Regions from separate parts of the Metabacillus sediminilitoris genome, predicted to be linked through region 3. Evidence: riboswitches for the same ligand, from Rfam matches in the RefSeq annotation. Region 3 holds a riboswitch; each other region holds the start of a gene.
What was found. A riboswitch is a leader RNA that binds a small molecule or an ion and turns the genes downstream of it on or off. The one in region 3 is predicted to bind thiamine pyrophosphate.
Positions count from the first base shown of each region.

Region 1: it holds a riboswitch for thiamine pyrophosphate, as region 3 does, so the genes downstream of both, thiC (phosphomethylpyrimidine synthase ThiC) here and GMB29_RS19050 (ABC transporter substrate-binding protein) in region 3, are expected to answer to the same signal.
Region 2: it holds a riboswitch for thiamine pyrophosphate, as region 3 does, so the genes downstream of both, GMB29_RS15240 (acetylornithine deacetylase) here and GMB29_RS19050 (ABC transporter substrate-binding protein) in region 3, are expected to answer to the same signal.
Region 4: it holds a riboswitch for thiamine pyrophosphate, as region 3 does, so the genes downstream of both, GMB29_RS05030 (thiamine phosphate synthase) here and GMB29_RS19050 (ABC transporter substrate-binding protein) in region 3, are expected to answer to the same signal.

Region 1 covers NZ_CP046266.1:3,184,017-3,192,196, reverse strand. The annotation lists gene GMB29_RS15110 (processed acidic surface protein) at 1-217, opposite strand, end outside; gene GMB29_RS15105 (YmaF family protein) at 328-729, shown strand; gene thiC (phosphomethylpyrimidine synthase ThiC) at 808-2,580, opposite strand; TPP riboswitch at 2,700-2,815, opposite strand; gene GMB29_RS15095 (MOSC domain-containing protein) at 2,966-3,613, opposite strand; gene GMB29_RS15090 (MerR family transcriptional regulator) at 4,297-4,632, opposite strand; gene GMB29_RS15085 (hypothetical protein) at 4,932-5,192, opposite strand; gene GMB29_RS15080 (Fur-regulated basic protein FbpA) at 5,364-5,555, shown strand; gene GMB29_RS15075 (nucleotidyltransferase domain-containing protein) at 5,584-6,357, opposite strand; gene GMB29_RS15070 (MarR family winged helix-turn-helix transcriptional regulator) at 6,537-6,995, shown strand; gene GMB29_RS15065 (LacI family DNA-binding transcriptional regulator) at 7,487-8,180, shown strand, end outside.
Region 2 covers NZ_CP046266.1:3,210,585-3,218,764, reverse strand. The annotation lists gene GMB29_RS15260 (VanW family protein) at 1-299, opposite strand, end outside; gene GMB29_RS15255 (hypothetical protein) at 328-1,170, opposite strand; gene GMB29_RS15250 (2-hydroxyacid dehydrogenase) at 1,461-2,435, shown strand; gene GMB29_RS15245 (bile acid:sodium symporter family protein) at 2,886-3,869, shown strand; TPP riboswitch at 3,972-4,073, shown strand; gene GMB29_RS15240 (acetylornithine deacetylase) at 4,199-5,476, shown strand; gene tenA (thiaminase II) at 5,496-6,170, shown strand; gene GMB29_RS15230 (ABC transporter ATP-binding protein) at 6,163-6,927, shown strand; gene GMB29_RS15225 (ABC transporter permease) at 6,924-7,676, shown strand; gene GMB29_RS15220 (ABC transporter substrate-binding protein) at 7,673-8,180, shown strand, end outside.
Region 3 covers NZ_CP046266.1:3,965,793-3,973,972, forward strand. The annotation lists gene GMB29_RS19020 (DUF2627 domain-containing protein) at 245-481, shown strand; gene GMB29_RS19025 (glycerophosphodiester phosphodiesterase) at 529-1,260, opposite strand; gene GMB29_RS19030 (YycC family protein) at 1,310-1,462, shown strand; gene GMB29_RS19035 (ABC transporter ATP-binding protein) at 1,585-2,316, opposite strand; gene GMB29_RS19040 (ABC transporter permease) at 2,318-3,079, opposite strand; gene GMB29_RS19045 (thiamine-binding protein) at 3,079-3,369, opposite strand; gene GMB29_RS19050 (ABC transporter substrate-binding protein) at 3,383-4,378, opposite strand; TPP riboswitch at 4,473-4,582, opposite strand; gene GMB29_RS19055 (helix-turn-helix domain-containing protein) at 4,819-5,037, shown strand; gene GMB29_RS19060 (hypothetical protein) at 5,209-5,379, shown strand; gene spo0A (sporulation transcription factor Spo0A) at 5,715-6,506, opposite strand; gene spoIVB (SpoIVB peptidase) at 6,809-8,041, opposite strand.
Region 4 covers NZ_CP046266.1:986,712-994,891, reverse strand. The annotation lists gene fabI (enoyl-ACP reductase FabI) at 1-556, opposite strand, end outside; gene GMB29_RS27590 (hypothetical protein) at 628-792, opposite strand; gene GMB29_RS05060 (thiamine phosphate synthase) at 713-1,201, opposite strand; partial or broken gene GMB29_RS27205 (bifunctional hydroxymethylpyrimidine kinase/phosphomethylpyrimidine kinase) at 1,592-1,747, opposite strand; gene GMB29_RS05050 (thiazole biosynthesis adenylyltransferase ThiF) at 1,737-2,753, opposite strand; gene GMB29_RS05045 (thiazole synthase) at 2,753-3,520, opposite strand; gene thiS (sulfur carrier protein ThiS) at 3,525-3,728, opposite strand; gene thiO (glycine oxidase ThiO) at 3,733-4,851, opposite strand; gene GMB29_RS05030 (thiamine phosphate synthase) at 4,863-5,456, opposite strand; TPP riboswitch at 5,775-5,884, opposite strand; gene GMB29_RS05025 (monovalent cation:proton antiporter family protein) at 6,129-7,976, opposite strand; gene mgtE (magnesium transporter) at 8,100-8,180, opposite strand, start outside.

The DNA.
Region 1 (8,180 bases), 780 kb from region 3:
CATTTGTTATAGGTGTACCAAGCATATCTTTTAGATCTTCTATTGTTTCAAAATCATCAATTGTAAGCTCATAATAACCTAGATAGTCTGTCAGATCATTCATCGTCCAGTCTAATTCAGATAACAATTGATCTAGTTCATTTTGTGGCGGAGCAGCAAAAGATGTCTGCTGAACAAAGAACAAAAGGACAATACTTATTAAAAATGCTTTTTTCATACTTCCAATCCTCCAAATAATCATGTCTATGAGGGTATTATTTGAAAGATTATATAAATTATTCCAAGAGGATGTTTGTTTGCTAAAGTTAGGAGTAGAGGGGGGTGTTTATGAATCTATTAATAGGTGCTGTTAAACCACATCATACGCATTATTATTTATTGAAATCTTCGGATGCAAAAGGTCATTATCATGTTGTGAAGGGTATTGTAAGAGTAATCAATGGGAATCGTTTAGATCGCCATATTCACATGTTTAGAGGCATTACTACTCTTGATAACCGCCATTATCATCGTTTTTATGGAAAAACAGGTCCTGCTATTCCTTTGGAAGGTGGAGGGCATTATCATTTGATAGATGAGAGGACATTTTATAATTATGATGAACCGCTCGAGGCACAATTCGGCGGAGTGATTTACGGAGAGCATGATCGGCCAAAACATGAACATCGATTTAGCGGCAAAACAATTGATATAATAGGGTATGACCCATTTTTTAAATCATTTTTATAATGAAGGAAATATCCCCACCTTAATCCAAGTATGTAAATAAGGTGGGGGAAAGATAAATAAAAGCAAAGTTATGTGACTTTATTTGTAGATAACAGATCCGCCGTCAATAAATTCCTTTGCTTTTTCCTTTAAGCCATTTTCTAGCATTTCTTGTTCGGAAAAATTGCCGTTCGTTGCCATTTGTCGAATATCTTGAGAAATTCTCATTGAACAGAATTTTGGCCCGCACATTGAACAGAAATGGGCTGTTTTTGCTCCTTCAGCAGGTAATGTTTCATCATGATATTCAAGAGCTTTTTCTGGATCCAGGGAAAGATTGAATTGATCATGCCATCTGAATTCAAATCTTGCTTTTGAAAGGGCATCATCACGATTTTGTGCGCCTGGATGTCCTTTTGCTAAGTCAGCCGCATGTGCAGCAATTTTATACGCAATAACACCTTCGCGTACATCATCTTTATTTGGTAAGCCAAGATGTTCTTTAGGTGTAACATAGCAAAGCATCGCTGTGCCAAACCAACCGATCATCGCTGCACCAATTGCAGATGTTATATGATCATAGCCTGGTGCAATATCTGTTGTTAATGGACCTAATGTATAAAAGGGTGCTTCCTTACAGATTTCCTGCTGTTTATCGACGTTTTCCTTTATTAAATGCATCGGTACATGACCAGGGCCTTCTATCATGACTTGAACATCATATTTCCAAGCAATTTCTGTTAATTCACCTAGTGTTTCTAGTTCAGCAAATTGTGCTTCATCATTGGCATCGGCAATAGAACCAGGTCTTAACCCATCACCAAGTGAGATAGAAATATCATATTTCGTTAAAATCTCACAAATTTCATTGAAATGTGTGTAGAGAAAGTTCTCCTTATGATGAGCAAGGCACCATTGTGCTAAAATAGAACCGCCTCGTGATACAATTCCTGTTGTACGTTTTGCTGTAAGTGGTATATATCGAAGCAGCACGCCAGCATGAATAGTAAAATAATCAACACCTTGTTCAGCTTGTTCAATTAGTGTGTCTCGATATACTTCCCATGTTAAATCTTCAGCAATACCGTTCACTTTTTCTAAAGCCTGGTAAATAGGTACCGTCCCTACAGGAACAGGAGAGTTACGAATGATCCATTCTCTCGTTGTGTGTATGTCCTTACCAGTCGATAAGTCCATAATATTATCAGCACCCCAGCGAGTTGCCCATGTCATCTTTTCCACTTCTTCTTCAATCGATGAGGAAACAGCGGAATTTCCGATATTTGCGTTGATCTTTACATGAAAATTCTTTCCGATAATCATTGGTTCACTTTCTGGATGATTGATATTAGCAGGGATAATGGCACGTCCTGCAGCTACCTCTTGGCGAACAAATTCAGGTTCCATAGACTCTCTAATCGCAATAAATTCCATCTCAGGAGTGATGATTCCTTTACGAGCATAGTGAAGCTGTGTGACGCTTTTTCCTTCTTTGGCCACTATTGGTTTTATATGTTGTGATGGAAATACTTCTAAATTTGTTTGCTTCTTCGTCAATTTATAGCCATTATCTTCAGGCTTTACAGTACGACCTTCATATCGTTCCACATCGTTTCGAGCTAAAATCCATTTCTCTCTTATTCTTGGCAGCCCTTTTCGAATATCAATTTCAGCGGTTACATCAGTATAAGGCCCGCTTGTATCGTATACTCTTATAGGTGGATTTGTTTCCTCACCATATGTATTTTTTGTTGGACTTTGAGAAATTTGCCTTACTGGTACTTTAACATCAGGGGTACTTCCTTGAACATAAACCTTTTTACTTCCTGGAAATGGCTGTTTGATATTAATTTTCATGATACTCCTCCTCATAAGTGAATGAACATGAATTCTTTCAGAAACAGCGAAAGGCAAAATAAAAACGGATTCTGATATTCAGAACCCGTTTGGAGTAGGTAATAACTGTAAAAAGGAACGAAGAAATGTCCTTTTAACAACTGTTACTACTTCCCTACGCTGGTATCATCCAGATCAGGTTCAAAGGGTCAAAGAACTTCAAGCGCGTTCTTCTCTCAGTCCAAGCTAATGGACTCCCCTAGTAGAAAATGGTATTAAGTTAAAATCAGTACTAACTATAACATAATTACTCTGCTAGTCAATGAAATATTTTTAAAATTTTTATTTTTGATCTTTTTGAACTAGAGAGAATTGAAAACGTAAGAGAAATAAGAGTTTTGACTTTATAGCTAAGAATCTATCATTGTTTTGCCTGATTATAAAGCTTTAACATTCTTTCTTTCCATTCTAAAGCAAGTTCATCGATCGAGAGAATGGATTCTATTTGGGAAAGATCCTTTTTATTAAAAAAGTATGTATGATGAATGGCTGCAATCGAAATTTCTTTAGGATGCTTTTTAAGTAATGTTATTGCAGAATCTGAAGTAATTGTGCCTTCCTGTAATACGCGAAAGAAATATCCAGTATAACCCACTTCAACAATTTTACTTAATAGTGTGTTAATGTTTGCATGTTTATTAATCGTTGAACATGGAAACCTGCCTTGTGATACTTGTAAAATTGCTGTACCAATTTGAAACACATCGCCAATACAGACATCTTTTTCTTCCATTGCGGTTGGTGTAAGATTCTCGCCAAATGCAGCATTTGGTAGACTTCTTCCATAAAGCTTTTCCCAATGTGCATAGTGTTCATATGGATAAACACATATAACTCTTTCGCTTCCGCCATGAAACTCATGATTTTCAACATCATCACCATCAACACGATGAGATAAAACCTCTAGTTTATCAACTTGTTTTTTTGAAATTCCAGAACGGTACTCTGTTCCGTTATAGGAGAGTGTTTTTGGCGTCCCTTTACTTAACCATATAATTTTTGCTGTCATATCGATCACATCCTAATTAGATTCCGATTTGGCATAAAAGTGCCACTAATTAATAATATGGAGAAATGGAGTTAGATTACAAGCCAAACATTTTAAAAAGCTATTCATATAAGAGGGGGGGTGTCTGATCAACGGCTAAAAAAATACATCAATAATGAATAATTGATGTACATGATCATACGATATGGCTTTTTTCAGGCTCTTTATCTTGTAGGAATGAATTTTCTTCATTCATTTTTATATTTAGCAAGTGATCCAGGTGTTGACTTGCCATTATTGTTCGATGAAGTGTAGCCCGTTTTCTTTTGTGATTTTTATCATTTGTTACCGGTATTCTTTAATTACAACATCAATCGTTTTCATAATGAACGCCTCGCATTAAACTTTACATAGTGGAAAAGTCCTGGTAATACAATTATCGGATTTTTTTACCTATAGTAAGGTTAATTGCGAAAATTTTTAAGTGGTTTTTAATGAAATACTATATACAGTGTTTCATTCTGAATGAGAAAGGTAGATATTGAATGTGGTATTGGGAGGGAATATAGGAAATGGTAAGTCTAATCAAACTGAATATACTCATGTGTAAGGAATATGATCTAGTAGATAAGAAGGGTGTAATGTAGAAATAGAAACGCTGCAGCTCTATTCACGTAAATTCTGCAGCGTTGATCGTGCTTGATCTAATTTCCACGACCTAATTTAAATTGTGCATTTAATTGTCCTTGAAGCATTCTTTTCTTAAGATCTTTTTCACTTTCACGCTTCTTTTCTTTTAATCTCATTTCTCTTAAAATTTCAGTCGTTTGCACGCCGTCCTCTCGTTTATCTGCTATATCCATTAATGTCTCAATATCAGTAAACGAATATTTCCTTGTACCGCGCTCATTACGATATGGAGATATTAATTTTCTTTCTTCATAATAACGAATTTGCCTTAAGGTTAATCCAGTTAACTCACTGACGGTTCCAATTGAGATCACTTTCTTATCCTTATAAGTGCGGTCCTGCGGATTCATTACCCCACCCCTTAAGAATCATTGTTATTTACAGTATACCTTCACATGTAAGTTATCGCACTTTTGTTGTAATGAAATCTAACAAACATATTCGAAACAAAAAACGGTGTTAGGTTTTATAACACTAATAGTGTATCTTATTGTCAGAAAAATTACAATTAGATTAATTTATAACTTAAAACTATTAATATATGGAAAATAATGAAGGTGCAATGTAGTTTTGTCATGGTGAAAATGTGGAAAATAAATTTAAAGGGGATTGGCCGGTTGTAGAAAGGTGTGAGGAGAGTGAAGATTAATCATAATGCTTTTGCTTGGTTATGGTAGATAAGCTGAGTTGTGATCTGTTGGGCAAGGTTGTTTAAAAAGCTAGTCTGGAAAAGGGATGTGACTTCTTCATATTCATTTGTTTTATCATTAAAAACAGTCAATATCTCAATCTTCAAAGCATTGTCTATAACAGCCATATACAATTGTTGTGATTTTGGTTCAGATGGATTTAAATAAAAAACTTTTGATTTTACTCCTTGTTTTTGCATAGCTACTACTCTAATTGTCATTGTTTCAACTCCTTGATTAGTTGAAACTATTCTCGACTTTTTTTCAAAAGTTTAAACAAATTTAAACAAAATTAATAACTTAAAAGCAAATCTTTACATTATATTAATCGTCTGATAACAATTTTGAGGTAAGTTAAAGGTAGCAAAAAAAAATAAATGGAGATGAGTGCCATGAGCAAAATGCTACAAAATGCACTTATAGAGCAAAGGAATTATTATTCTGAAAAATTACTGGCAATAGGTGTATATAATAAAGAAGTCATGAAGAATATGACCTTAACAGAATTAAAAAATGAATACAATTACTTTTATCATAATGATCCGCAAGTTAAGAGAAAAGGTGCTAAATCATTTGAAATGTAAAGAGGGAAGAGAGCTCATACGGGCTCTCTTAATGATGATTGCCTGTTGGATTGTTTAGTGTTTTAAGAAAAAATTGATTTAAATCGTTTGTCATGTCTACGTTTTGATGTTTTAATTTTTTTACCTTTTCTTCAATAAACGGAATCGTTTTTTCTATGTAAAGATTAATTAATTCAGAATGAAATAGAGTCTGTCCTTCTTTTTTAGCCTGTATTAAATCATCAACATGTTTAAGGATAGCTTGATCTTGTAAAAAATGATGAAATAGGGAAGAAACATCTTCAATAAAAGGCATTTCTTTATACTCTAAGATCCATAAACATGTGAATAAAGGTCTCAATATATTTAAATAACGTTTTGTGGTGAAATCCTGATTCTTTTGTAAGAGTTGATTATTTTTCTTAGCCATATTTAAATAATGAAAGCCTGTGGGAGTGGGTGAAAATGACAGCATTGCCAGCTTTTTTAATTCAGTGATGAAAGGATCATTCCTTATATATGTGATGGGTGAATTGATCCATTCAAGAAGTGTTGGATTCGATTTTTGCAAAAGTCTTAATGATTTTTTTAAATCCCAGCCAACTAGATCAACTTTTGGATGATATGACGTTTCGATTACATCACGGCCTTCATAAATTTGTAAATACCAATTTATTTTGTGACTATAAATAAACCGAACATCGAAATCACTAGCAGCTGCTTGGGTGCCCCATACACGACTTCCAGATTCACATGCAAAGTGAATTTGAATCTTTTCTTCTTCTTCAATCCTTCTTAATGAATGTAAAATCTCATCTTGCATCCAGAAACCTCCACATTTAATCATATATTTCAAGCTATTTTTATATCTTTTTCAATTTTTCGAATTAAAAAAACTTCTAATTAAAGTAAAATCATAGTAAAATAATAATTGTACAAAAAATTTTCATGTAAAAATTATATTACTTTTTAGATTAATTTGGAAATAAAGAGGGCGATGGGATGAAATCATACACTGAAGAAGAGTTACAAAGAGCATTAGATTTGTTTCGAATATTTGCAAGAGCATTTAAAAGTATTTCCGAGCATTCAATAAGAGATAGTAAAGAACATGGGTTTAACCCTACAGAATTTGCTGTATTAGAACTGCTGTACACGAAAGGTCCACAAAAATTGCAACAAATTGGATCAAGATTGCTATTAGTAAGCGGTAATGTTACATATGTCATTGATAAGCTAGAAAAAAATGAATTTATTTATCGTGAACAAGATCCAAAAGATAAGCGTTCCATTTATGCTAAATTAACAGACAAAGGACATGCTTACCTTGAGGAAATCTATCCAATTCATGCAATCCGCATTGCCCGTGCTTTTTCAGGTCTATCAACAGAAGAACAGAATGAATTGAAAGCGCTATTAAAAAAAGCGGGCGTTCATAGCCAGCATTTGTTATTTCGATAAAGCTATTAAACTAGAAAAAAATGCGACTCTTTTGAGGCGCTTTTTTTACGTTTTTAAAACATAAAACTTTTTGAAAGCTGGGGGGAATAATGGCACCTACCTAAAGCTTTTGTTCTTAAGCAACAGTCAAGAAAGTTCATATGAGAAAATGAAAAGAACCTATGAAGTCATTGTCGATTAATGATAGGAAGAAGAGTATCTTTTTTTCTTTAAAAATTATCGTTAAAATAACAAGTTTATCTATTTAGATCTATTTTATTTATTATAATGGCAAATAAGGATCGTGTTTAATTGTAATATTGATAATCGCAAAAATGGCTACGCCGGGGAGTCTGATGTCTCCGCATCTCCTTGTTCCTGCTTTTATTTATTTTTTATACAGAACAACAATGAAATTAAAAAAAAGCCTAAATAAAAAGCTTGAAAAGGTTTTCATAAGGTGCTAATATAATCACGTAAACGTTTTCGTTATTAGGAAAGTAGGTGGGAAATTGTCTTCTACCATAAAGGACGTGGCAAAGCGAGCGAATGTATCGATTGCAACGGTTTCAAGAATCGTTAATAATCAGACTGGATACTCAGAAAAAACAAAAAAGAAAGTGCTTGAGGCCATCGAAGAATTGGGTTATCAGCCAAATGCTGTTGCAAGAGGTTTAATTAATAGACGTACACATACAATTGGAGTTCTTTTTCCAAAACTTTCAAGTACGTTTGTAACAGATCTCTTAAGTGGCATCGAAAAGGCGACACATGAGGCGGGATCAAGTCTAATTGTTTGTCATACCGAGTCAAATGGCGAGAAAACAATGAAATATCTTCAATTGTTAAATGAAAAAAGAATTGATGGCATTATTTTCACAAGTGCACCATTAATTGACGAGTACTATCAATATATTAGCAAGATGAATGTCCCATTAGTGCTTTTGTCAACTGAATCATATGCTTACAATGTTCCATATGTGAAAGTAAATGATCGCCATGCAGCTTATACAGCTACACAGTACTTAATAAAACAAGGCCATAAAGATATTGGGATGATTAGCGGAAATAAAGATGATTTAATTGCTGGCAGACCAAGAATTGATGGTTTCATTAGTGCCCTTCAGGATCATAACCTGCCATATGATGAACAGAAAATTGTGACGAACCAAGGATTTAGTTTTTCAGATGGTTTAGGGAGTTTAA
Region 2 (8,180 bases), 760 kb from region 3:
GCAAAGAAAGAGGAATAAACCGACTCTTTAAGTTTTTTCCGATTTAGTTTATGTCCCATTTTCTCACTAACTAAATTTCCATATTCATCAAGTGTTGCATTGATCGGCTCTTCATGCATGTCAGCTTCTAGCCCTTCGACAAGTTGGAGGTACTTATTTTGATCAATCATTGATTCTTCGAAAGGAGGCAGAGATAACTCAGAACGTTGCACGGTTTTTATTTCCTCTCCTTTATGAGTAAATGTCATGTTTTCTCCAATCGTACTTGTTTGAAGAGCAAATAATAATAATGTCAGCATTATTTTCAATTTTTTCACCTCTAATAATTTAAGAATTGCTTATGGTAGAAAGTAAAGGGTCCATATTCACCTTCCAAGGAGAAAGGAAAGAGGTTCTAATTAATGTAAACGTCAATTTGGTACGAATAGGTCCTGCATCTTTAATAAAAATACTGACATCAACGGGTATTGTGGTTGATAATTCAGTCGTTTTGTTTTCGTTTATTGGAGGCATGGACCACTGTATGGCTTCAATATTATCCATTTTTACAAGCTCTTTTTTCAAATTTTTTTGATTGCTAATCGCCATTTTTTTCGCTAAGCCTATATCATCATTTTTAATGCTGACGAAAAATACATTTAGCAATTGAGATGGTGGCAGTGCATTTATATATTCATCGATTTTTCCTGCGGCTTTTAGGATCATCACATGATGTGATAAATCAGATTTACCTGTTCGATGTGTCGTACTTCCAGAAAAGTGAATACAAAAATGACCGGGAAAGTCGTTTTTTAGTGCACCTGCACCATGTGGCATCCCATGCATCGAGGCAGGGATTAGACGATCTTGGGTTAAAATTAACACAGCTTTGCGTCGCCAGCTCCAGCTTCCATCATATATTTGCTTCATAATTTTTGTGTCTTTTTTTGTAAGAGGTTGGACATCTGCATGTCGGTTTCCAGCACGTCGCTGCACATCAAAGCTTTTACCGCTTTCCACATCAATAACAGTAAATTTTGAGTACTTTGGAAGTGTTTTGTTTACCTCATTCCAATTTTGAACATCAATTTGAAAACTAATAGGTAGTGGATTCGATTTCTTTGATGTAGCATATGTATTTCCGCTGAAAGCAAAAAACGCCACTAAAAGTACGCAAAAAACTTTTTTCACAATGAATGTCATCTCCGTTAGCTAAGTTTGAATACATATAGTTTGCATTGAACGTTCTAAAAAAATTTCTTATAAAAATTGGAAATAATGCTAAAATATCATCATTGGTATTCATGATTTATTTCGTCTTAATACAGATAATCAAGTCTCGACTTTTTGGGAAATAATGCTAGAGTAATAGTGAGGGTATCTTACATAGCTATACATACTGTTCAGATGAATACCACTTTTTTAAAAAGCTATTTTAGCGGAAGAGACCGCCCTATTTTATTGGAAGAGAGGAATCAAGTATGAAACCAAAAATAATCGTCTATAAGAAAGTGGATCAAAGTGTATTGGAATATCTTCAAAATACGTGTAATGTCGTTTATTTTGAGCAACTTGATTCACTAAACTATCCTGAATTTTTCCAAGAGTTGAAGGATGCTCAAGGTATATTAGGTTCAGGATTACAAGTAAATAAGGATTTTCTTGATAGAGCACCACAATTGAAAATTGTTTGTAATGCTTCTGTTGGTCATGATAATTTAGATCTAACAGAGTTATCTAAGCGAGGGATAATGGCCACGAACACGCCAGATGTTTTAAATGATACAGTTGCTGATACAATCATGGGATTGATCTTGTCTACAGCGAGAAGGATGCCTGAGTTAGATCAATTGGTTAAAGCAGGACAATGGGGATCAAAGAATGAGGAAAAGTGGTTTGGCCTTGATGTGCATCATAAGGTGTTAGGAATTATCGGTATGGGTGGAATTGGCTCAGATATTGCCAAAAGAGCTCATTTTGGATTTGATATGAACATTTTATATCATAACCGCTCCAGAAATAATGAAGCAGAACAAAAGTATGGTGCGACATATTGTTCACTAGAGGATTTGCTTCGGCAATCTGATTTTGTCTGTTTAATGACACCGCTTACGCCACAAACCGAAAAGTTGATCGGGAAAAGGGAGTTTGAGCTTATGAAGAAGACTGCTATATTCATCAATGGCTCAAGAGGGAAAACGGTTGATGAAGAGGCACTATATCATGCGTTAAAAACAGGAGAAATTTATGCGGCTGGTCTTGATGTCTTTGTTGAGGAACCGATTAAAAAAGATAATCCACTCCTTACTTTGGAGAATGTAGTCACCCTGCCGCATATTGGCTCGGCAACGTATGAAACCCGTTTAAAAATGGCGATGTTAGCAGCTGAAAACCTTGTTGTTGGATTACGGGGAGAAACTCCTCCAAACCAGATTAAATCAGGGGTAATAGCTTAATAAGTAGCAACTTTAAAGTATAAAAGAGAATTTTCATTAACTGTGCTTGTAGAGAAAAGTATTTCTTATACAGGCTTTTTTTTATTTGTTTTTTCAAAAAAGAGCATGAACTATGTTAAAATTTAGTAAAGGTAATAGTTCATAAGGAGAAGTATAACTAAATTGATAACGTGAAAAATTGTTAATTTCTCATCATCATATCGCTGTAGCAATATGGAACGAAGGGCATAAAAAGGGATATTAGCATACGACATGTCTTCGTTGGTTTCCTCGTAAAGAGATGAAGTAGAGTATCTTTTTAAATTCACAGGTTTTATCTTAAGGATGGATATTTTTATCATAGTTGGAATTGATCGAATAAAACAATGTGATTTCAAAACTCACTTAATGCAATCCAAATTTGATACAATAAATCTACACATTGTTCATAATTAGTTAGGAGAATGCATAATGCTTCAAAAATTAAATCGGCAGCTTGAAAAATTCATGCCGTTTATTACACCAGCTAGCGTGATAATAGGAATCATATTTTCAGAACATCTATTAAGCCTCTCATTTTTAATTCCTTGGATTTTTGCACTTATGACGTTTTCAGGGAGTCTTGGTTCTAATTTTTCATCATTTAAAGGAGTTGCCAAAAGTCCGCTTCCCTTATTCATTATTCTCCTTCTCTTGCATGTTATTATGCCTGTTATCGCATGGATAACGGGACAGCTCATTTTTATGGATGATCATTTAATAGTGACTGGGTTAGTGTTAGGGGCTGTAATTCCAACTGGTGTCACAAGTGTCATTTGGGTGTCAATTTACAAAGGGAACATGGCGCTCGCTTTATCGATTATTTTAATTGATACAGTTTTATCACCATTCCTTGTACCGCAAACTCTATCACTTCTAGTCGGTCAGAATGTTGAGATGGACACATTTTCAATTATGAATGGATTGCTTTTTATGGTTGTATTGCCATCGTTAATAGGAATGCTAGTAAACCATTTATCAAAAGGCAAAAGTGTAAAAGCAGGAAAAATGTTATCGCCTTTTTCAAAATTAGGCCTTGCTACTGTTGTCATGATCAATGGTGCAGTTGTTGCCCCGTATGTTGTTGATTTTAATGGTAAGCTTTTCTTAATTGCGATAACTGTGTTTGTTTTAGCATGTGTATGTTATGTATTAATCTGGATGATTAGTAAATGGTTAAAGCAAGATCGAGAAACGAGAGCGGTTATGCTATTTACAGGCGGCATGAGGAATATAAGTGCTGGCGCTGTTATTGTTGTTCAATATTTTCCAGCTGCCGTTGCACTTCCTGTTATTATAGGGATGTTGTTTCAACAAATGTTAGCCTCCATTTTTGGCTCATTATTTAAAAGATTTGAAGATCGATCTGTTCATACGAAAAAACAACTTCCAGATAATGTGCGTGTATCATCATAACTGAATGCAGGGAATCGAAATGAATATAACTTATTGCCAAAAATAAGATAATGTGATAAAAATAGTGTAATCACTTGCTAAAAGATTCATAATTTAATAGTTATTCACCACTAGGGGAGCTGTTAAAGCTGAGAGAGACCTTTGTCTTGACCCTTATTACCTGATCTAGATAATACTAGCGTAGGGAAGAGGTGTTTGAATATACGTTTAAAAACATAGAATCAATTTGTATGTTTTTACAATGTTTTGCACAAATATTGAGCGTTCAAACCACTTCTTTCGATAAAGAAGTGGTTTTTTTGTACTTAAAAATACAAGGAGGTGTTTCGATGACAATCGAATTATCAGAATTAGTTGAGCAAATAGATAGTCGCAAAGATGAGTTGATTGATTTACTTAAAAAGCTGATTGAATTTAAAACACCGGCCCCGCCAGCCCGCAATACGAAGGAAGCTCAAACCTTTATTGCGAATTTTTTACAAGAAAAGGGTTTCATTATTGATATGTGGGATGTGTACCCGAATGATCCGAATGTTGTCGGTGTTCTGAATGGAAAAGAAGAGCATGCCTATAAAAGTTTAATCATTAACGGACATATTGATGTTGCCGAAGTAGGTAAGGATGAAAACTGGGATGTTGATCCTTTTATTCCAATTGTAAAAAATGGAGCGGTTATCGGCAGAGGTGCAGCTGATATGAAAGGTGGTTTAGCCGGGGCCTTATTTGCTATTCAGCTTTTACATGAAGCAGGAATTGACTTGCCAGGCAGCTTGCTTTTTCAATCTGTTATCGGAGAAGAAGTAGGTGAAGCAGGGACTCTCGAGTGCTGTAAACGAGGGTATAAAGCAGATTTTGCGGTCGTTGTTGATACAAGTGATTTACATATTCAAGGTCAAGGTGGCGTGATCACTGGATGGATTACAGTGAAAAGTGACCAAACCTTTCATGATGCAACAAGAAGGCAAATGATTCATGCAGGCGGGAAATTATTTGGAGCAAGTGCCATTGAGAAAATGATGGTGATCATAAATGGGTTACAGGAACTTGAACGTCACTGGGCTGTAACGAAAAGTTATCAAGGCTTCCTGCCAGGAACAAATACGATTAATCCAGCAGTCATTGAGGGTGGGAGACATGCGGCATTTATCGCAGATGAGTGCCGACTATGGATTACCGTCCACTATTATCCGAATGAAACACATGAACAAATTATTGAGGAAATAGAAGAACACATACGTCATGTCGCAAATGCTGATCCATGGCTTCGAAAAAATCCCCCTATATTTGAATGGGGAGGTAAGTCAATGATTGTTGACCGCGGGGAAATTTTTCCGTCACTTGAAGTTGATCCAAACGAGTTGGGGGTAAAGCAATTAGCATCTGCACATCGAGAAGTCATTCAAGAAGAGGTCATAATCGATGTTTCACCATCTGTAACAGATGGCGGATGGCTTGGTGAGGCTGGAATTCCGACAGCCATATATGGCCCGGGAAACTTACAAAATGCCCATGCAGTAAATGAGCAAGTATCGATCGGCCAGCTTGTTTCTTATACTAAAGTCATTTTGATGTTTATCTATAATTGGTGCAATACAAAACGTCTATAACAAATAAGGAGTGAAAAACATGAAATTCAGTCAGCGCTTAGTTGAAAAGGTTGTCCCATTATGGCAAAAAAATCATGTGCATCCGTTCGTACAAGGGATCGGCGATGGTACGTTAGAAAAAGAAAAATTTCGTTTTTATATGATTCAAGATTATTTATTTTTAATTGACTATGCAAAGCTATTTGCAATAGGTGCAGTAAAGGCTAAAGATCTTGTGACAATGGGGAAATTTGCTGCTCTTCTTGATGCCACAATAAATGAAGAAATGGAACTTCATCGTCAATATGCAAATCGCTTTGGGATCTCTCTTAACGAACTTGAAGCTGCCAAGCCTTCACCTACAACACTAGCCTATACTCATTATATGTTACATGTCAGTCAAAATGGCACACTTGCTGAACTCGTTTCATCCCTGCTTCCATGTATGTGGAGTTACTGGGAAATTGGAAAAGCATTAAATGAACGAGAAGGTGCAGATGAACATGAGTTTTATGGTGAGTGGATCAAAATGTATGCTTCAGATGATTTTGGAAAACTTGCCTTATGGTGCATTGATCTACTAGATGAATTAGCAGTAGGAAAGTCAGAATCTGAGCTGGATACATTGGAAGAAATTTTCCTAAACACAACGCGCTTTGAGTATATGTTTTGGGAAATGTCTTACAATGAAGCGATGTGGCCGACAGATGTATAAACCAGCGTTACAGTTTCAAAATGTCTCATTTGCCTATGAAAAAGAAAAGCTTCCGATTTTACAAAATTTTCATTTTCATATTAATGAGGGTGAATTTGTCAGTATCATCGGACATAGCGGCTCTGGTAAAAGTACCTTGTTTAAATTAATAACAGGCCTGGAACAGCCTGCCGATGGAATCATTTTTTTACATAATCAACAAAAGTCACATCGGCTTGGACAGGTAGGTTATATGCCTCAACAGGACTTGCTTTTACCTTGGCGCACGATTGTGGAAAATGCCGCACTCCCTTTAGAAATAAAAGGGGTTCATAAACAAAAAGCCCATAGCCAGGTTCTTGCCTTACTTGATGAGTTTGGTTTGAAGGGTGTAGAAAATAGTTTTCCAAGTGCATTGTCAGGCGGAATGAGACAAAGGGTATCATTTTTACGGACGATCTTAAGCGGATCACAGATCCTTTTATTAGATGAGCCGTTCAGTGCACTTGATGCTATCACGAGATTAACGATGCAGGAATGGTTGTTAGCACAGTGGCAAAAACGAAAAGAAACGATTCTTTTTATTACACATGATGTGAATGAAGCATTGTTTTTATCAGATCGCATCTTTATTTTTACAGAAACACCAACTAGTAAACTTGAAGAGTTCGAGGTTCCGCTTAAACGGCCGAGAGTGTTAAAGGATTTAAATATGCCTGCAGTCATTGAGTTGAAAGATCATTTAGTTGACGTACTCCGAGCAAGGGTGAAGGTATGAGTGTGATAAAAAATTATTATGCTTCTATTTTATTGGTAATTAGTTTACTAGTAATTTGGGAGATTGGCACAAAAATTGTTAATTTAGGATTTATTTTACCTGCACCAACAGATATCGGACGGAAACTTTGGGAGTTAAAAGGACCCTTATTTGCTGATCATCTACCAGCTACATTGTTAATTATTTTAATTGGTCTTTTCATTTCTATTGTATTTGGTGTGGCTTTAGCTGTTTGGATGAGTGTGAGTAAAACGATTGAAAGGGCATTTTATCCACTCATTATTTCATCGCAAATGATTCCCATTATTGCATTAGCACCTATTTTTGTACTTTGGTTCGGCTACTCGATCTGGAGCAAAGTTGTTGTAACAATTCTTATAACGTTTTTTCCGATAACGGTAAACACATATGATGGACTTCGTTCCACTAGTAAGGAATACAGGGATCTATTGTTAACAATGGGGGCAAGCAAAAAGGACTTATTCTTAAAACTTCAAGTACCATCTAGTGCCCCGCATTTCTTTTCTGGTTTAAAGGTAGCCGTTACGCTTAGTGTTATTGGTGCAGCTATCGGCGAATGGATCGGCGCACAAGCTGGATTAGGCTACTTTAGCAGAAGAATGATGACACAGTTTGATGGGGCAGGTGTCTTTGCGCCAATTGTCATATTATCGTCAGTTGGCATTCTTTTATTTCTGCTTGTTGTAGCATTAGAAAAAATTGTACTTAAATGGAGGAGAACAGAGTGAAAAAGATTTTATTGGTAGTAGTAAGTTTAGTAGTTGCGTTAATGACAGCATGTTCGAACAGTGAAAGCACTGCATCTAAAAAGACTGCAGAGGGAAATGGCGAAACAAAGGAATTAAAAGATGTCAGCATTATGCTTGATTGGTATCCTAATGCTGTCCATAGTTATTTATATGTTGCACAAGAAAAAGGATATTTTGAAGAGGAAGGAATTCAAGTTGATATTCAATTTCCTGCCAATCCAACTGATCCAATTAACTTAGCAGCAGCAGGGAAAGTTACCCTCGGAATTTCATATCAGCCAGATGTCATTATTGCCCGCGCTAATCAAAATGTGCAAATTAAGTCAGTCGGAGCGATTGTAAGATCACCTTTAAATCGAGTGGTTTTCAAAGCTGACAGTGATATTCAGTCCCCTAAAGATTTAGAAGGAAAAACAGTTGGTTATCCAGGTATCCCATTAAATGAATCACTTATCAGATCAATGGTGAAGGCGGATGGCGGTA
Region 3 (8,180 bases):
TAACGTTTTTCCTTGCCCTTAAGTTAAACATCATTTGATATCCTTGTGCCTGAAGCCAGAAAAATAACAACATACAAACATTTATTCCATATATTTATACAAGCAATAGCATAAGTGCCGCATTTGCTATTGAATAACTTTTGCAAAAAATTGCACACCTCTATCATATCCTAAACAATTTCCCTTGACAAACAACGGAGAGATCAAGACAATAAATTGAGAGAACTTGAAAGGACTATTACACATGTCTAGAATTCTTGCACTTTTCATTATGGTCATACCTGCCTTTCTAGCTGCATATGGAGTTAAACTCATGAGAGATATGACATTTGGAATTCTTCAACCTCCAATTCCATTTTTGTGGCTTCAATTTTTAATTGGGGTTATTTTATTTCTAGGTGGTCTAAGCTTTGTTGCGGGGTTTATTTTTTACAGAGATCGAAAACAAAATAGAGTTCAAAAGAGATTTACTAAGAAATAATTATGCATCAAAAAAAGAGTGTGCCCGCTACGGACACACTCTTTTGGTTATTCATTATGTTTTTTTAACTGAGCAGCTAATTCAGGAAAATCAGTAATTATCGCTGAACATTTATTTTTAAAAAGGCTGTTTATTGTATCTATCTCATTTACTGTAAATGGACGGACATCTATTCCACATTGCTGCGATTCTAAAATAATCTTCGGATTTGCAGCATAATAATGTGGGTGTAAACCTTTTGCACCAATACTTATTGCATAATTCCAAGGTTTATATAACCCTACCATATATAAAATGGCTGTTTCAATGTCAGATGAAATCTCCTTACATTTAACCAAACTGTAGTGGTTAAATGATGAGATAATGACTCTTTTCTGAAGATTGAAATGATTGATCAACTCTATTGTTTTCTCTTCAATATTTGGATAGTCAATGATCCCATTTTTCAATTCGACGTTAACGATACATGAATCTCGTGTTGTTGCCCATTCTAGTACTTCCTTTAAGGTAGGTACATTTGCGGACCCTTTATATTCAGGAAATGTATAGCTTGCATCTAATCGAGAGATTTCAGTTAACGTTAAATCTTTCACAAATCCTGTACCATTTGTTGTACGGTCTACTTTTTCATCATGGATTACGACGATCTCTCCATCTTTTGTCATTTGGACATCTAATTCAATACCGTCTGCCCCTGCATCCATTGCTGCCTTAAAAGATATCATCGTATTTTCTGGAAAACTCCCAGCAGAACCTCTATGTCCAATTATTAATGTCATCTTGTTAACACCTTCATTTCGTGTAAAATAAGAAAGAGGAGGAATGCAAATGAGACCATTACAAATATCTGCTGAAACAGCACAAAAACTTGCTGAGTCATTGAATGTTCCACTTGAACAAGTTATGCATATGCCGCAGCATATACTACTTGCTAAGCTTGCAGAATTAAATACCAATAAAGATTCGGAAAAGAAAGACTAATTGACAGTCTTTCTTTTTTTGTTTTCATATAAAAATAATCACAATTTATATTCGGTTCTTACTATTTAAATTCCTTTAGTTTAAAAAAAAGCGTAGATTTTTAATATACTACGCTTTAGGTGTCACACCTTTAATGTACGATAAATTTTTCTTCTCCACTCCAAGAATTCTTCAGTAAGAAAAAGTTCTTCATCTCGAGGTCTCTTAAACGGTATCACAAATTCACTCACAATCGATGCAGGTTTATTTGAAAGAATAACAATACGATCCGATAAAAATAAGGCTTCCTCAATATTATGTGTGATAAATAAAACTGTTTGACGATTGTTTTCCCACATTGATAATAGCCATTTCTGCATATCAAGACGGGTTAGTTCATCTAAAGCAGAAAATGGTTCATCGAGTAAAATAAGCGGCTGCGGACTTAACAACGCTCTAATAAATGAAACACGCTGCTTCATTCCGCCTGACAGTTCATGTGGATAAGCATGGACATATGAAGTTAAACCGGCTTTTTCTAGCATTTGCATAGCTTTTTCCTTATTCTTTTTGGCAGTTAACTCCTGACCAAGAAGAACATTTTGTAAAACCGTTCTCCAAGGAAGTAAAGAAGACGATTGCGGCATATAGCTAATTGAGCCTGTTCTCCCATTAATGATGTCATCTTCTAGTAAAATCGTTCCTTTTTCAGGTGTAAGAATTCCACCAATCAAAGAAAAGAGTGTGCTTTTCCCACTCCCGGAAGGTCCAAGTATCGATACAAATTCGCCGTCATTTACTTGCATATTAAGGTTCTTGATGACTTCAATTCCTGAAAATGTTTTTGAAATATCCTGCAAGGTTAATATGCTCATATCATTTAGCTCCTTTTAACTGCCATCTAATAAGTAAGCGTTCTAATAGCATAATGATTGCGAAGAATATGAGACTAAGAGCCATAATGGCAAATATTGCAACAAACACACGATCAGCTCGAAATGAAGAAGAAGCTAGTGTCATGTATACCCCAACCCCCTCTTTGGCTCCGAGCCATTCAGAAATAACCGCTCCCATAATGCTATATGTAGCAGAAATTTTAATTCCAGAAAAAATCGCTGGAAGTGCGTGTGGCAGTTCCAGCTTCCAAAACAATTGTTGACGACTGGCACCTGACATTTTCATGTAATGGATTAAATCAGAAGCTGTTTGTTTAAAGCCATCAAGTGCTGCAACAGTAACCGGAAAAAAGCAGACAAGTGTAATAACGATCATTTTCGGCAAAACACCGAAACCAAACCATATGACGAGAAGGGGTGCTAAAACAATTACCGGGACATTTTGTGATAGAATGAGCAATGGATAAACAGACTCTCTCACAAATGGAACCACATGTAGTAACACTGCCGTTAATAATCCTATACAAACTCCGATTGCAAAACCTGAAAATCCAAGCTTTGTTGTCGCGAGCAAGTGTCCCGAAAAGCTTTCCCAGCCTGTGATCATTTCTTTGATAATCTTAGATGGTGCTGGTAAAAGCCACTCAGGGACATTAGTCTTTTTAACAAGAATTTCCCAAAGAAAAAAGAAAAGAAGGAGAACAATAATCGGTCTCCATCCCTTCAAGTAGTTCGTTTTCATTAGCGGTATTTCTCCGTTAAATCATCCATTGCAATTCCAGTTGGCTGATATAAGATTTTCACTTGAGAGATTACATTTCGGCTTCCCATTTCGATCATGCGCTCATTCATTTTTGTAATAATAGTAAATAATTGAGGAAGCTCACCTTCCATTGTGGTTTCCAATGGATGTACCTCATATTTCACACCTGCTTCAGCAATGATTTTAATTGCTTCATCCACATATGGAATGACATCCTCACCATTTTTTGTTTTCGGGATAATTTGTATGCTGATTAATGCATTGGTCATTTTTAACTACTCCTTACTTTGGTAAATATTCGTTTGTAAATGCTTTCTCTGCATCTAGTTGTTTTTCTAATAATTTATTTTCGTACATCCAATTTGCATAGTTTTCCCAAACTTCCTGCTTTTGTTCCCCCCATCTCGGTGCATCATCTTGATAGCGAGAAGCTAACCATTCTTGACTTTTCTTTACTAATTCAGGATCTAAGTCTGGAGCAGCTTTGATTAAGATGTCCGCTGCCTGGTCTGGGTTTTCAATTGCATACTTATAACCTTTTGAAACAGCAGATAAAAATTTCTTTGCTTGTTCTGGATTTGTTTCAAGTTTCTCTTCATTCGTAGCTAGCACAGGTGTATAATAATCAAGATTTTCACTATAGTCAGTTAAATAAATCATATTAATTTTTTCACCGCGTAACTCAGCTTCAATACCTGTCCAACCATAATAAATCCATGCAAAATCAATATCGCGTTTTACTGCTGTAAAAAAGTCAGCATCTCCAATATTTACAATCGAAACATCTTCAACATTTGCATCTTCCTGATTCATCAATGATGAGATGACTGATTTCTCAACAGGTGCTCCCCATCCTCCATATGTTTTCCCTGCGAAATCCTTTGGAGATTTAATATTTTTTTCAGCTGGTGAAGCAAAACCTGATGTATTGTGTTGAATGACTGCTGCAATTGAAACAAGTGGTACTCCTTGCACACGAGCTTGAGTAATACTTTCTTGATAGCTTACACCATAGTCTGCTTTACCTGAAGCAACGAGCTGATCAGCGCCTGTTTCTCCTGGCATAATGATTTCAACATCTAAGCCTTCCTCTTTAAAATATCCTTTTTCTTGTGCAACATATAAACCTGTATGATTTGTATTTGCCGTCCAATCAAGCACAACTGTAATTTTCTCATTCTTCTTCGTATTCTGATCTTTTTTTGCTGTATCTTGTCCATTTGCACACCCTGCAAGGAGAAGACCAAGTGAACAAAGCAGCACGATCCATTTTTTCATGACATTTCCTCCTGTTGTCTATGTAATAACGTTTTTGAAAAAATAAAAAAACACCCGGAAAAAGAACCCGCGCGTACGCAACAAACATATTTAATCTATCATCGAATATGTTTCCTCCGCTGGTCTTAACCAGTTCAGGTTCAAAGGGTCAGCATCTTACAGATCCAATCTCAACCAGTCACACTGGTTCCCCTACAATTCTTAGCTATTTACTTTTTCTATAAGGTATTATAACAGATAGACAAGAATTTGCTATAGAAAAAAACTTAGGATGGAGAATGTTTCGAAGAATGAAATGAAAAATAAAATATCAAAAGTACGTCATGAACTTCCCGAGTCTATAACTTACTATATAAATAAAAAATAGAACGAAGCATTAGTGAGTAAGTATCAATACGATTGATTGTATGGTATGCTTAGATAAAAGCGAGGTGTTAATTTTGACTGCATATAAAGCTAAGAAAAGTAATCTTAAAGAACTTTTATCAAAAAGCAACACTGAGCTTGATGTTCTTGCGACTAATACGAATATTCCAATGGAACAACTTACAGCGTATCTTGATACTAAGGTCATGAGTTTGAATAATGCAATGAGTATATCAAAAGAATTAAACTGTACAATAGAAGATCTTTATGTATGGAAAGTTTCTGAGGAGTGATTAAGTTCACTCTTTTTTATTTTCCTTGAAACAGTGAGAAAATTCATTGTATTGTTACACCTCATATTTTCGACAAATTAAGATTGGAATAAAATCTTTCACTTACATAGATTGATTTTGATTTCTGACCTATCATTACCTCATAAATGATGAAGAAAAAGGGTGAAACAATTGAAACAATATATTTTCACTGTCAATGCTAACAAAGTGCAGCGTGAGCTTATTATTAATGCTAGAGGTATAACAGAGGCAGTCGAACAAGTCATGCATATTTTGAAATTTGATGGAGTGAAAGGTTCTATTCAAATGAAAAGTATTCAATTTAAAGGTATTAAATATTAGCTAACCTGTTCCATACATGCGTTTATATTCCTACTCTACTCAGTTAAGTAAGCCTTTCTTATCCTTCCCAACTTCTTAGCAAATACTGCTAATTAAACGTATCTATCACACCACTTTTTATAGTTGGTATCCTACTCACGAAAGACCTACTCAAAGAAAATGAGTTCCCAATTGTATTATGACGTTAACGAAAATAAAAACCTCCCTAATTCTTGGAATAGTCCAATAAAAAAGAAGGTTGTTTTTTAAATATCCATAGGTATTCTTTAACCGGTCAGTTAGTATGATATTTCAGGTTAAACTCTATTCCTTGAAACTGCATACTCCTATCCATTTCAAGAAGCTTTATGTTCCAAGCGTAATTTATCCGCAACCATCGCGATAAATTCTGAATTTGTTGGTTTCGCTTTTGTCATGCTTACCGTATATCCAAATAACGAAGAGATCGATTCGATATTTCCACGACTCCATGCTACTTCAATTGCATGGCGGATAGCACGTTCTACACGTGATGCTGTTGTATTGTATTTTTTTGCAATGTCAGGATATAACACTTTTGTAATGGATCCTAATAATTCGATATCATTATAAACCATTGAAATGGCTTCACGTAAGTACATATATCCTTTAATATGTGCCGGAACTCCGATTTCATGAATGATGCTTGTAATACTAGCGTCAAGGTTTTTACCTTTTCCTTGTGATTCATTCGAAGTTCTGATCGATGAGCTTGATCGTTTAATAAGCGGTGCTGCATTCCCGCTTACTTGACGAATATGACTTGCTAATCCTTCCATATCAAATGGCTTTAGAATAAAGTAAGCTGCACCAAGATCAACTGCTTTTTTCGTCACATCCTCTTGACCAAATGCTGTTAGCATAATGACGTTTGGCTGAGGACGATCAGCTTGTCGTAACTTTTCTAAAACTCCTAAACCGTCCAAATGAGGCATAATAATATCTAATACTAGTACATCTGGTTCTTTATCTTTTAACATATTTAAACATTCTTGGCCATTGTAAGCAACACCAAGAACTTCGATATCATCTTGACTAGAAAGATATTCCTCTAATAAACCAACAAGTTCTCGATTATCATCAACTATACATACTTTTATTTTACTCACAAATACATCCTCCTCAGTCTTGTTTTGCCATTATGTCTTATATCTTTACACGATTATACCTAATAATTTCGACAATGTGGGGAAAATCCCTTTATTTTTTTAAAAAAACTTAAAAAATAAAGGTTATCTTATCGTTTCTTCAATTTGCTCTCTTTTTCGACTAAATATGTCATTTGACATTTAGAGACTAAGGTAGTTTTGTCGAAAAATCTTTCCATCTATATTTTACATAAATACGCATGAAAAAAAAAGAAGAAAATAAAAAACTGCCAAGAAAACTGAATTTTCTTGACAGTGATTTATTAACTAACTTTCTGTTTTGAATAAATATCAATTCCTGCTTCATTTAACATCCATTCAATATGGACTCCGTAACCACTCGTCGGATCATTTACAAATACATGTGTTACAGCACCAATTACTTTCCCATTTTGAATAATTGGACTACCGCTCATTCCTTGAACAATTCCGCCGGTCTTTTCTAATAGTTCTTTATCCGTTATTTTTATGACCATCCCTTTTGTTGCCGGAAACTTTTGAGGGACAGAACTAACAACCTCAACGTCAAATTGTTCAACCTTATCATTGTTAACAACAGTAAGGATTTTAGCCGGTCCTTCTTTCACTTCATTTGAAAGTGCGATTGGGAGTGCCTCATCCATAACTCCATTATTGATATCTTGACGAAGTTTACCAAAAATTCCAAATGGGCTATTTCGAGTTATATTTCCGATCACTTCACGATCTCCTGAAAACCGTGCAAGCTTTTCACCAGGATTTCCATTACTCCCTTTTTCAATAGAAGTTACTGTCGATCGGACAATTTGTCCATCTTCAACTACTATCGGCTTTTTTGTATCCATATCTGAAATAACATGACCTAAAGCACCATATTTTTTCGATTTTGGATCAAAAAAAGTCATTGTGCCAATTCCTGCAGCTGAATCACGAATATATAAGCCAATTCGGAATGACCGATCATTCTCATCCTTTAAAGGATATAGCTTCGTTTTTATTTCCTTCTCTTCCCTATTAAGGACTAAATCAAGAGGTTTACCAGATTTTCCTGCTTCTTGAATAAATGGTGTCACATCACTCATTTGTTCAATTTTCTTGCCATTTATATTTGTAATGATGTCTCCAACCTGTACGCCAGCAATCTCACCGGGAGACTTATTTCCTTCAGGGGTATTTATTTGGTGATGTCCTACCACCAATACACCAAGAGTATTCAATTTTACACCAATTGACTGTCCACCAGGAATCACTTTAAAATCAGGTAGAACATTAACACCTACCTTTTTTACTGGAAAACCTGCTAGATCAAATACAACCGCACCTTCACCAGCTTTTTTTCCATGTACATCAATTGTTTTACCATCACTATTTTTTTGAACTGTAAATGCTTCTTCTGCTATCTCGGATGCATTTACAGGAATCGAGTTTTGCACGGTCACATGTTGTGATTCAAAAACAGTCACACTAGTAGGGATATTAATGTATTCTTTTACTTCTTTTACAAATCCTAAACTCATTAATGAAACAAGGAGAATTACACCAATTATTTTTCTGATTTTATCTGTCTGCAAAAATCTTCACTCTCCTCGCTCCTAACACACACCACCACAACTATATATGGCTACAGTTTTAATGTAGCCTTTTGTGCGATCATTT
Region 4 (8,180 bases), 2.6 Mb from region 3:
CACGAATTCCGTCTTTTCCTAGATCGCTAGCTAAGTATCTTACACTTGCATCTAGAGATGCTTTCGCAACGCCCATTACGTTGTAGTTTGGTAATACTCGCTCTCCGCCAAGGTAAGTTAATGTCACAATGCTGCCACCTTCAGTCATTAGCGGTCTTGCTTCTTTCGCTACAGCAGTTAGTGAATATGAGCTAATGTTATGTGCAAGTAAGAAGCCATCACGTGTTGTATTCATATATTCTCCTTGCAGCTCTTCTTTGTTAGCAAATGCAATACAGTGTGCAACACCATGGATCGCTCCAACTTCTTCTTTAATTGTCCCGAAGCAAGTTTTAATTTCCTCATCATTTGTAACATCACAAGGTAAAACGATCGAATCGTTTCTTTCTAACGAATCTGCTAATTCACGAACAGATTTCTCTAAACGTTCTCCAGCATATGTAAAAATTAATCTTGCTCCAGCAGTATGTAAAGAACGTGCAATCCCCCAGGCGATGCTTCGTTTGTTTGCTACTCCCATAACGACAATATTACGTCCATTAAGTGATAAGTTCATATATATCCTCCTAATATTAATACAAGTTATTAGTACCTGGTTATAATTATAGCATCAAATATAATAAAGTGCTATGTTACATAGGTTTTTCTTAAGAAATTGTTGTGATTACACTTTACGAAACTCTGCTGCTGCTTCCCTAGGTGCCCTTGCTTACTAATTGAACTGATAACCGCTACACCATTTGCACCAGCTTGATAGACGAAACCTGCATTCTCTAAGGTAATCCCGCCAATTCCGATAATGGGTAATTCCGCTAGTCCTGATGCTCTTATTTGTGTTATTAACTGCGTGCGGGCCGACAACTGCTTGTGCATCAGTTTTCGTCTTTGTAGTGAACATTGGACCGACCCCAATATAATCAGCACCATCCTTTACTGCTTGATTTGCTTCAGCAACAGAATGTGTCGATATCCCTAACCAGCGATCATGTCCAAGCTTTTTCCTTACCAAAATGGGATCACCATCATCTTGACCGATATGAACGTCGTCGGCAGAAAGCTCTATGGCAAGCTCAATATCATCATTTACTATAAAAGGAACTTTATACAACTTACAAAGTTTTCTTAAACGTTTTCCTAACTCTATGTACTCCTGGCTTTGTAAACAGACATCACCCTTTTCCCTATATTGAAAAAGAGTAATTCCCCCTTAATCGCCTCAACTAATGTTTTTTCAGGATCAAAATCACGCCAATTCACTAAAACCCATTATAAAATACAGGCGTAATGCCTCAGATATATTCAACAGTACTTCCTCCTTTTACGTTTAAATACTTTCCCGGGCTTAGTGCCGTCCAACCTTTACTCGCTGAATTTACGTATCAAACTCAAATTTTCATCTAAAAAAATAGACTGACACTTTACGTTTTCCTGCCGTACTTTCTGACATAAACCAGTCAGTAATGCAGGCAGGATTGCAAGAGTCAGTCTATTTCATTAACTTGATACTTTCACTTTATTATATGCCCAATGATTTGTTGGACCGTGGCCACTGCCGTTTGGGATAGACACCTTAAACACGAAGCGCATTTTACGCCGTGATAGCGGTAATGGCAGTCATTCCAAATACATCGACCTCTTTAAACGTTTTTATATCCGCTTGAATTCCTGCACCTCCGCCCAAATCAGAGCCTGCAATTGTTAAGGCACAATATACAGCCATTTTACTCCCCAAAACTCTAGCCAACATAACGATGATAAATCTTTTTCGCTTCAGAAATATCCTTTGTTCCATGAATAAGTGCACGACCATCCTTGAAAAGAACGATGCGGTGATCACCGAATGTAAATGACATTAAAAACGGATTTTCTAAAAATGCATCTGCAATGGGTTTAACTCGTTCAGAAATGCTTTCAAATGAAACTTGCATTCCATTCGTTGGCCTAATTTGCACGGTATCTCTTCCACAAAGAACAGCTGCTTTCGTTTCTCTTTCCGCTGTTAAATATGGATAGACTGGGTTAGTACCACATGTCGGACACGCATCATTTTTTAGTCGATCCATATTAATGGATGAATATTGATTTTTCCATAGATCAAATGATACAAGCTTGTTTCGTCTGTTTTCTTCATCACCAACAAGTAGTTTTAGAACTTCTGTTGTTTGATGTGATGTAACCATACTCACAATTGGTGAGATTACCCCTACCGTATCACATGTTAGTCCATTAAAAGGAATATGCTTTAATAGGCAATGCAAACATGGTGTTTTATTCGGAATAACGGTAAAAGAAAGACCATAGCTTCCGACACAGCCTCCATATATCCATGGAATATTGTGCTTTAATGAGACATCATTGATTAAAAGTCTTGTGTCAAAGTTATCAGTAGAATCTACAATGACATCGACACCATTGATCCAGCCTTCAATATTTGCTGATGTTACATCCTCTACAAATGCTTGTACCTCAACTTCAGAATTGATCTCATGTAAATGTGTTTTTGCAGCAATCGCCTTTGGAATCCGATTAATCGCATCATCCTCAATATAAAGCTGCTGTCTTTGCAAATTGCTCCATTCCACATAATCACGGTCAATAATCGTTAATTTCCCGATTCCCGCCCTTGCGATCATTTCTGCATTTGCTGTTCCTAGCGCACCTGCGCCGACAATTAACACATGCTTATTTTTGATCTTTTCTTGACCGCACTCGCCAATTGGAGAAAATAATATTTGTCGTGAATAACGTTCCATTAACTTGTCATCATTCCCTCTGTCGGGCTGCTCGCTGTTGCATATTCTTTTTTAGGAATTCTTCCAGCCTCATAGCCTAATCGACCAGCTTCAATTGCTAGCTTCATCGCAATGGCCATTTTCACTGGATCCTGTGCAGCAGAAACAGCTGTATTTAATAAAACACCATCAGCTCCAAGCTCCATTGCAAGTGCAGCATCTGAAGGCGAGCCAATACCTGCATCTACGATGACAGGAACTTTCGATTGTTCAATGATAAATCTTAGATTTAAAGGATTCAAGATCCCTTGTCCGGATCCAATTGGTGATGCACCAGGCATAATCGCATGGACACCTAATTCTTCTAATCTTCTAGCTAATACAACATCATCCGAAGTGTATGGTAAAACAATAAAGCCTTCTTCTAAAAGCATTTCACTAGCCTTTAATGTTTCAACAGGATCTGGAAGCAAAGATCTGTCATCACCAATGACTTCTACTTTTATCATGTCACATAAGCCGGAAGCTTTTGCAAGCTTTGCAATTCTTACCGCTTCTTCAGCTGTTTTCGCACCTGCAGTATTAGGTAAAAGTGTATATTTTGATACATCCAATTGTTCTAAAAAATTTGGCTGTGTTGGCTCAAAAATATTCATTCTTCGTACTGCAAACGTTAAGATTTCAGACTCAGACTGTGCAACAGCTTCCTTTTGAATATTAAATGAAGGGTATTTTCCTGTACCTAATAATAATCTTGATTGAAATGTTTTGTCAGCTATTTTTAACATAAAATCATCCTCCTCCTACAAAATGTACGAGTTCAACCTCATCACCGTTTTGTAACGGAGTTGACTCGTAATGATCTTTTAATATAATTTCTCGATTATGCTCAACAATGACTAAGCGATCTTCTAATTGATAGAATGCTAGTAATTGTTGAATCGTCCCTACATCAAAACTTAACTCTACTAATTCACCATTTAATTTAATGGTCATACTTTCACCTCATTGCTTGCAATTGTGGTCTAACTATTGAAAACGTATTGATATAATCCTCATTTTGTTGTCTGCCTAGAATAAGATCCCTTACCATCTCACCTGTCTTCGGTGCTAAAAGGATACCATTGCGATAATGGCCTGTTGCAAAATAAATGTGTTCTCCATTCGGATGCTGGCCAATATATGGCTTTCCATCATGTGATTGTGGCCTCAACCCTGACCAAGTTTCATGTAGCTGTGAGGAAGCAATGCTTGGCATGATCGGTGTTATTTTTTCAATAAGCGACTGGATTCCTCCAATTGTCGGTGCTGTACTCCAATCATCTTCAACCATTGTTGCGCCGATAACGATTCTTCCATCCCCTTTCGGGACGATATAACAATGGTCATAAAAGATCGTTTTTTCTAAACTTATTTCGCTGCTTTTAACAGAAAGACATTCTCCCTTTACAGGCTTCATTCCTGCATTTACACCTAATTGCTTGAAGAAATGTCCACTCCACACGCCATTCGCTATCACGACTTTGTTAACACTAAAATCAGCTCGTGGAGTTGATAACGTATAGCCATTCTTTGACGTTTTTTTAATAGCATGTACAGGTGAATTTTCTAAAATTGTTGCTCCTAGTAAACTAGCAGACTTTGAAAATGCTGCACAAACATGTAGTGGTGAGACATGACCATCCTCTTTTATGTATAATGCCCCTTTAATACTCGTTGAAAGGGTTGATTCATGTTCAAGCACCATCTCTTTTTCATGCCATTCTACTGACTTATAGTAGCTTGCTGCTTCTTTTAAAGAATCAGCTTCATCATCATTCATGGCGATTTTATACATCCCTTTATCAACAAGCCCAATATTGATCTGTGATCGTTCTGAAAGTTCATATTGTAAGCTATGATATAGCCGTTGACTTTCTTTCGCAAATTGATAAAAAGCGTCATTTTTTTCAAGCTCAGAATTCGCTCCAAGCATACCAGCTGCAGCACTTGTTGCCCCTGTGCCGATTTTATGACTTTCTAAGACTAGGACAGAAACACCTTCTTTTGCTAAGTGATAGGCAATTGATTGACCAATGATGCCACCGCCGATTATTCCTACCTCATATTGTTTGTTCATGGTATTCCTCCTTAGGCAAAACTCGCTTTTATATTCTGTATGGCACGAGCAGGATGCTCACTTCCAATAACATATGACATAACAGCAACTCCACTCACTTTTATGCCTTTTAACTTTGGAATGGTATCCGGAACGATCCCGCCAATCGCAATCACTGGAATTTGGATATGTTGACATATGTCAGCTAATTGCTTTACTCCGCGTGGCAATAAAGCTGCTTTTGACTCAGTTGCGAACACATGACCAAACAATACATAATCTGCTCCCGCTCTTTCACATTCCATCGCCTCTTCAAGAGAATGAACTGAGCGGCCAATCCTTAATGCAGGTTCAAATTCCCTCACTCTTTCGATTGGAAAGCTATGCCCTGGTAAGTGCACATTAGGAATTTGATTAAGTAATGCGACATCAAGTCGGTCATTGATTACAAGCTTACGTCTTGGCACACCGCCATCAATTAATATTGCGACAATTTTCAGAATTTCAGAAACAGGTTTTGATTTTTCACGAATGTGGATAAAGTCTGCTTGTTTGTGAATCATTAAAATACGGGCAGTCACATCTTCCACTGTCTGTTTTCCATCTGTAATTACATGAATTTCCACTTTTCTCACCTTGATTTAATGATTTTTTTAAAATAAGGCTGTTTTCTCATACTTTGTTGGTATTTACCAAGTAGTGCAGTGTGGTTGATTGCAGCGAGAGATGCACGATGACCGTGGGGCGGGCGGTGAGCCTCCTCGGCGTAAACGCCTGCATGAGTCTCACCTGTCCCGCTGCACCCGCAGGAGTCTCGTAATCTGCTCCAATCAACCTTAAATAGTTTTTTCGTTCTAAAAGCAACAATCTCTTAGAAGAAAGTCTAAACCAAAAACAAAAAACCACTTTCCAAAATAAGAAAGTGGTTTATACACATAGTTATAAATATGCCGTATCCACTTCCCTACGCTGGTATGAACCAGATCAGGTTATAAGGGTCTTAAAGAAGCACTTTAATCTCAGCCCATACTATAGGGCTCCCCTAGCGGTTAATCATTATTAAGTTTTTTGTCTAGCTCCTGCGCCGCAGCCCCGAAGCACAGGACGTGCAAGTGCAGTCAATGCGACAGGATGTCGCGTTATTGACTGCCTCGAGATCATAAGCCACTCATGAATTGAAGGCAAAGAACGCCTTCTATTCATGCGCGTCTTATTTGCCTGAGGCTGAACAAGGCGCATCCGCTTTTCTCATATCTCTATCATACCAAATGATTAATAACTTTCAAGAGTAAAAGTTGTTATCTAAGCTCAAGCTCACGTTTTAACTCCTTCACATACTCTCTTGATCCTGTCACAATGAGACGATCCCCAACTTTCAGATCAGTATCTCCATGCGGGACTATGGAATCCTTTCCACGGAAGATTCGCACAAAAATAATATCGCCTGTAAACGGGAAATTTCGAAGTAAAATGTTGTTATATTTCGCGTTGCTTAAGTTGATTTGATACAGCATTGATTCCTGATTTGTTAAGATCTTCATCACACCTGGAGCTTCAATGAGTGCTCGAAGCATCGTTTTTGTAGAAAGTAATGTAGAAAACACATCAATACCGTGCTCTTTCAGTTTCATATCTAATTCTGGGGAAGCAACGCTTGCAATGATTCGATTCACTTCCTCTTCTTTTGCAAACAAAGCAATATCAGCATTTCTTTGTTCATCACCTGTTGCCACAACGATGAGGTCCACATCAAATGCATGTTGTTCTTTTAATGTTTCCACTTCAAAATCAGTGATTTCTTTTATTTCAAACATAGATTCAGCGATTTGCTTATCGATTTTATCTTGCTGTGTATGAAAGACAATTGTTTCATATAATTCGGGGTTTAGCTCTCTAGTAACAGGTAAGGATGTTTGATTTGCTCCAATAAATGCAACCTTAATTTTCGCCTGTTCTGTTTTATGTTTTGGGAAGAGCTTTTTAAAGAAAATCGGCGTAAAAATACTTGTTATGACTGCAACTAAAATAAGAGCTCCCGAAATTTCAGGAGTAATAATCTCCATACGTTCACCAACCGTTGCGGCGGCAATCACTAATGAAAGTGTTGAAGTTAAGAGAAATCCTGATGCAAGTGTTGTTTTGAGATCATACCAGCGTTTCAAGAAGAATATTGGTATGATTTTAGAAATTAAAAGTGCAATCAATAGTAAAGGAATTAATAAAAAGATTTTCGGATCTTTAAACAATGCCCAAATATCTAAGTCTACTCCAACCATCACAAAGAAAATCGGGATTAAAAACCCATAACCGAACGAATCAAGCTTCTGTACCATTTCCTTATTTGGTGATAATAACGAGACAAGAACACCTGCTAAAAATGCTCCAAGAATATTCTCAGCACCGATTGTTTCAGAGATGGCTACCAAAACAATAATAAGCGTAAATACAGCACGAGTACCGATCTGAATTGTTCCCTTTGACATCGTTTCAATAAACGAGCGATGCTTAAACGATTTTCCTAAGAAATAAAGTAATACACCTGCAGCAAATAGAATTAATAACAGCCATGTATTACTATCTCCTCCACCGTAAATTGATGCAAATACTGCTAGCAAAATCATAGTGACCAAATCAGCAATGACAGCGACTAGTAAAATAATCTGGCCGATATTTGAATTCATGATGCCACCTTCTTTTAAAGTCGGCACCACTACCCCAAGAGAAATAGTTGAGATAATAAGCGTCATTAAAAACGCGTTGTCTATTAACCCAATCAGGACAAAGAGATATGAAAGCAATAAGGAAAGGACAAAAATACCAGCAAAGACGATCGATGCTACAGCAAATGTATTTGGAGCATCTTTTCCAGATGGAAGCTTTTCCTTCTTTTTTCCTTTCGCGAAAGCGGAAAAGTCAATTTCAAGCCCACTCAAAAACATCAAGAAAATAAAGCCGAGCATTGACAATGTTTCAAGCCACATATCCTGTGATACAATATCGAATCCGCTTTTCCCTATAATTAATCCGACAATAATTTCAGCCACAACAACAGGCATAAAATTCATTTTAAAACGATGTAACAAAATCGGAGTAATAAAGGCTGCGAGAATAACAATAACTAATGATGTAACAGATGCTCCATGCATCAAATCCCTCCTCTTAAGAAAAGCTAAATGGCCTTATCGGCGAATTTCAAGATATATCATCGATCTCAAAAAACATATGCTATTCCGGCGAAATCACAGCTATGAAATTTTCCTGGCAATTTCCTAAATCAAGTACTGCATAAACAAAGTAGCCATTCCAAAATAGATTAATATGCTTATAATGTCATTAATAGTTGTAATAAA